Regions from separate parts of the Apibacter adventoris genome, predicted to be linked through region 2. Evidence: riboswitches for the same ligand, from Rfam matches in the RefSeq annotation. Region 2 holds a riboswitch; the other holds the start of a gene.

Region 1 (2,210 bases), on a different contig from region 2:
AGCCGCTTTAAATTCAAAAAACCTAGGATTTGATGCAGTAGAGATTCATGGGGCTCACGGCTATTTAATAGATCAGTTTTTTTGGGAAAAGATGAATAAACGAACCGATCATTGGGGAGGAAAGAACATTGGAGAGCGAACTCATTTTGCCATAGCCGTTATAAAAGCTATTAGAAAAGCTGTAGGAGAAGATTTCCCTCTTATTATACGATTGTCTCAATGGAAACAACAGGACTATACAGCTAAGATAGCAACCAATCCTAAAGAAATGGAAGAATGGCTATTACCTTTGTCAGAAGCCGGAATAGACATTTTTCATTGTTCTCAAAGAAGATTTTGGGAGCCGGAATTTGAAGGTTCTGATTTAAATTTTGCCGGTTGGGCAAAAAAAATAACTCATAAACCTTCTATATCTGTAGGATCAGTGGCATTAACATCAGATTTTTTAGGTACTTTTAAAGGTGAATCTTCTCAGCCTAATGCAGGGTCTATAGAACAGTTATTAAATAAAATGCAAAAAAATGAATTTGATCTAATAGCTGTCGGTAGAGCCTTATTAGCAGACCCGGAGTGGGTTATAAAAGTTAAAAATAATAATATTCATGATTTTAAAGACTTTAAAAAAGAGTATTTAAAAACCTTATTTTAAAAAATATATAATCAATATTTATTTTTACTATCTTTGTTGAGTTAAGTTCTTTCCTTAATTTCTTTATCAACTAAAATTAGGTTTTGCTTAACTGCAAATTAATAGGGAATCATGTGAAAATCATGAGCTGACGCGCAACTGTAAGTAATAAAAAAAGTTTTTACCCTTAGCATTCCATTGCAAATAGCGAGAAGGATGGTAAAAATGTTATAAGCCAGGAGACCTGCCTATTTTGAATTGACAATGCTTTCGCGGTATAAAGTTAAGAGTCAGGATGTGTATTGTAATAGGGATTATTATATGATAAATTTTGTATTATAATTCTAGTTATAATGTAATTCTATTTCTCTTCATAAATATAGAGCATTGTGAAGTTTAGCAAAAGAACTTTTTATAGTTAATCCTTTAAAAAGTTAAAAAATGCAGACAAACAACCTTGGCTATCCACGAATTGGTAGTAACAGAGAACTAAAAAAATCCAGTGAAAAATATTGGGCTGGAAAAATATCAGTTACAGAACTGATACGTACAGGAGTTGAAATACGTAAATCCAACTGGGAATTGCAAAAAAAAGCTGGTATTGATTTAATTCCATCTAATGATTTTTCATTTTATGATCATGTATTAGACATGTCATTGATGCTAGGAGCTATACCTAAGCGATACCATAAAGTAATATTGGATAAATCAAATTCGGAAATTGATTTATATTTTGCAATGGCTAGGGGATATCAAAAAAATAATTTAGACATAAAAGCAATGGAAATGACTAAATGGTTTGATACTAATTATCATTACATTGTTCCGGAATTTACTAAAGACCAGAAATTTAATTTATTTTCTACAAAAATTGTAGATGAATTTTTAGAAGCAAAAAATTTAGGTATACAAACCAAGCCTGTATTAATAGGACCTGTATCTTTTATATTATTAGGAAAGGAAAAAGAAACAGGGTTTCATAAATTAGATTTACTAAAAAATTTGTTACCTGTCTACATTGATATTCTTACCAGGCTAAAAGAAGCACAAGTGGAATGGGTTCAATTTGATGAACCATTCTTAGGCTTAGATTTAGATTCAACTGCAAAAGAAGCATTTATATATGCATATGAAGAAATAAATAAAACGTTTCCAACTCTTAAAAAATTAGTAGCTACTTATTTTGAAGGTTTAAAGGACAATACAACCTTAGCTTTATCCTTACCAGTACAGGCAATTCATATAGATTTAGTTCGTTGTCCGCAACAATTAGATGAAATATTACAAAAAATTCCTAGTGGTAAAAAACTATCTTTGGGTATTGTTGATGGAAGAAATATATGGAAAAATAATTATCAGCATTCTTTAAAAACAATACACAAAACAATTGAAAAAATAGGGGAAGAAAATGTTATGATAGCTCCATCATGTTCTTTAATACACTCTCCATGTGATTTGGATTTAGAGACTAACGAAGAAATCCTTACATCAGAGATTAAACAATGGATGGCATTTGCAAAGCAAAAGATAGAAGAATTAGCTTCTTTAAAAAAACTTATTGAAAAAGGAAATTCAGAACCTA
Region 2 (2,210 bases):
ATCTAGAAAAATGTAAAGAAGTAGCTGCGGCAATTAGTTCCGAATTTCTATCAGGGAATGCAAAAAAAGGAAGATCTGCATCTAAACTGTTATATTGATAATCTGCTGATAATGAGGCATCCCAAAATGAAAAAAACGAATATTGCTGAACCCATGAAAAATAAAATTCCTTCTGTTTGAAAGTATTGTTTATATATTTGCTTTTAATATCGTTTTGCAGGTAATGTGTATGATCATAGGCATATTTTGCATTAAAAGAAAATTTATATTTAGAAGTAATTTTTTTTTCTAAAGATCCTTGAATAAAAAAATTTCTGTCCCATTGTTTTTCATATCTATGGTATACATTTTTAACAATTGCTCCTGGAATTTGTCTTTCAGAATCATAATAATAAGCTTTGATATTCCATATTCCTTTAGATAATTTACCAAAAAGTCCAGCTTCTGCCCGAAAGGCGTTTATATTTCCATTTTGACGAATTGCTGTGGTATCCCATATGATCGATCCATTACTGGCTCTTTCACTTTGGCGGAATTTGTATTTTCCGTTGGAATTAACATATTCAAAATTTAAAGATGAATTTAGAGATTCAGATAATTTCTGTTCCCAATTAATAGAAGGATTTATTAAATTAAAGGACCCGGAACGGTAGTTCATACTTAAATTTGTTTTCTTCTGTTCTTTAAATTGAGGAATTTTGCTTTTTAAATAAATGCTGCTTGCAGATCCAAAATCTTTTGCAGGTTGGAATATTTCGCTTTTTTGTCCATTGTAAAGAGATATAGATTCTAGATTATCTAATGAAAATTTTCCTAAATCTACGGTCCCATTTTGAGCGTTACCTAGCTGAATACCATCATAAAAAACTCCCACATGTTGACTTCCCATTCCTCTGATATTTACGGTTTTCATTCCACCGACTCCTCCATAATCTTTGAGTTGAACCCCCGAAAAAAATTTAAGCGCATCAGCTACAGATAGGCTGTTTAAAGTTTCCAATTCTTTACCCTCTAATTTTTGATAAGGAATAATTGCATTTTTTTCAATTTTTCCGATAGAAATGACCTCGGGGATTTCAAGTATTTGTGTAGTATCTTTTTTTTCCTGAGAAAATACAATTAAACAAGGAATACAGATACACAGAAATATTAAAAAAATTGTAGAATTGTATTTAGTCATTTGTAAGCCAATCTGTTATAATATTAAGTAATATATTATTAAAGGCTAACATGAAATATAAACAGAAAAAGTAATCTGTAAAAAACTTTTAGATGTTTTAGCTTCATTCCACGAAAGCGTTTAACTTATATCATTTTCAGAATTGGCAGGTTTTCTGACTTACTTCATTTTAAGAAAACCTTCCCAAATATTAAGCTATTCAGTGGTTGTTTTTTTATTCTTAAAACTATTTAGAAGCTTACAGCAGCGGGCCTGTTTTGGATTTTCACCAAATTCCCTATTAAGTTTAATATTTTATATATAAAAAACACCAAAACTCAACAAATATAAAAAAATTATTTAAAAATGTATTTATTTTTCAATTCTTATAAATTTGTTAAATTAGCACATTGCAAAATTTAAAAATATAGATTTGTTGCATGAATATTCAACTTCCAGATAAATTATATTATTCTATAGGAGAAGTATCTAGAGCTTTTAACGTAAATACATCTCTAATTAGGTTCTGGGAAAAAGAATTTGATATAATTTCTCCTAAAAAAAATAAAAAAGGAGATCGTTTTTTTACGCCAAAAGATATAGATAACCTAAAAATTATTTATCATTTAGTTAAAGAAAAAGGTTATACTTTAGAGGGAGCAAGAACGGTTTTACAAACGGAAAAGAATTTAGAAAAAAAAATTGAAATTATAACAAGGCTGCAAGCAGTAAAATCCGAATTATTAAAACTTAAAAATTTACTTGAAGATTAACAATATAAATATAATAATTTATGAAATTACCAAAATTTTTAATGGCAGATAACTCTGATTTTCCTGATGATTTATATGTCGTTCACACCGAGTTTCCTAGGTTTATTTTAAATGTTGAAGAGGAAGAAGTTGAATGGTTTGATGAGTTAGAAGGTGAGGAAGAAGAAATAACTAATGAAGTAAATCATCTTATACAACAAGCATTTGACTTTTGTGATGATGAAATTGATAAATATGAAGAAGAAGAGGAATAATTTATTTTAATATATCCAATCAAA

Evidence for each region. A riboswitch is a leader RNA that binds a small molecule or an ion and turns the genes downstream of it on or off. The one in region 2 is predicted to bind cobalamin.
Region 1: another riboswitch for cobalamin. It lies ahead of metE (5-methyltetrahydropteroyltriglutamate--homocysteine S-methyltransferase); the one in region 2 lies ahead of C4S76_RS05480 (TonB-dependent receptor).

Annotation. Positions count from the first base shown of each region.
Region 1 is NZ_PSZN01000002.1:177,307-179,516, reverse strand. It holds gene C4S76_RS01535 (NADH:flavin oxidoreductase) at 1-649, shown strand, start outside; cobalamin riboswitch at 711-894, shown strand; gene metE (5-methyltetrahydropteroyltriglutamate--homocysteine S-methyltransferase) at 1,070-2,210, shown strand, end outside.
Region 2 is NZ_PSZN01000010.1:48,470-50,679, reverse strand. It holds gene C4S76_RS05480 (TonB-dependent receptor) at 1-1,180, opposite strand, end outside; cobalamin riboswitch at 1,308-1,510, opposite strand; gene C4S76_RS05475 (MerR family transcriptional regulator) at 1,600-1,932, shown strand; gene C4S76_RS05470 (hypothetical protein) at 1,953-2,186, shown strand.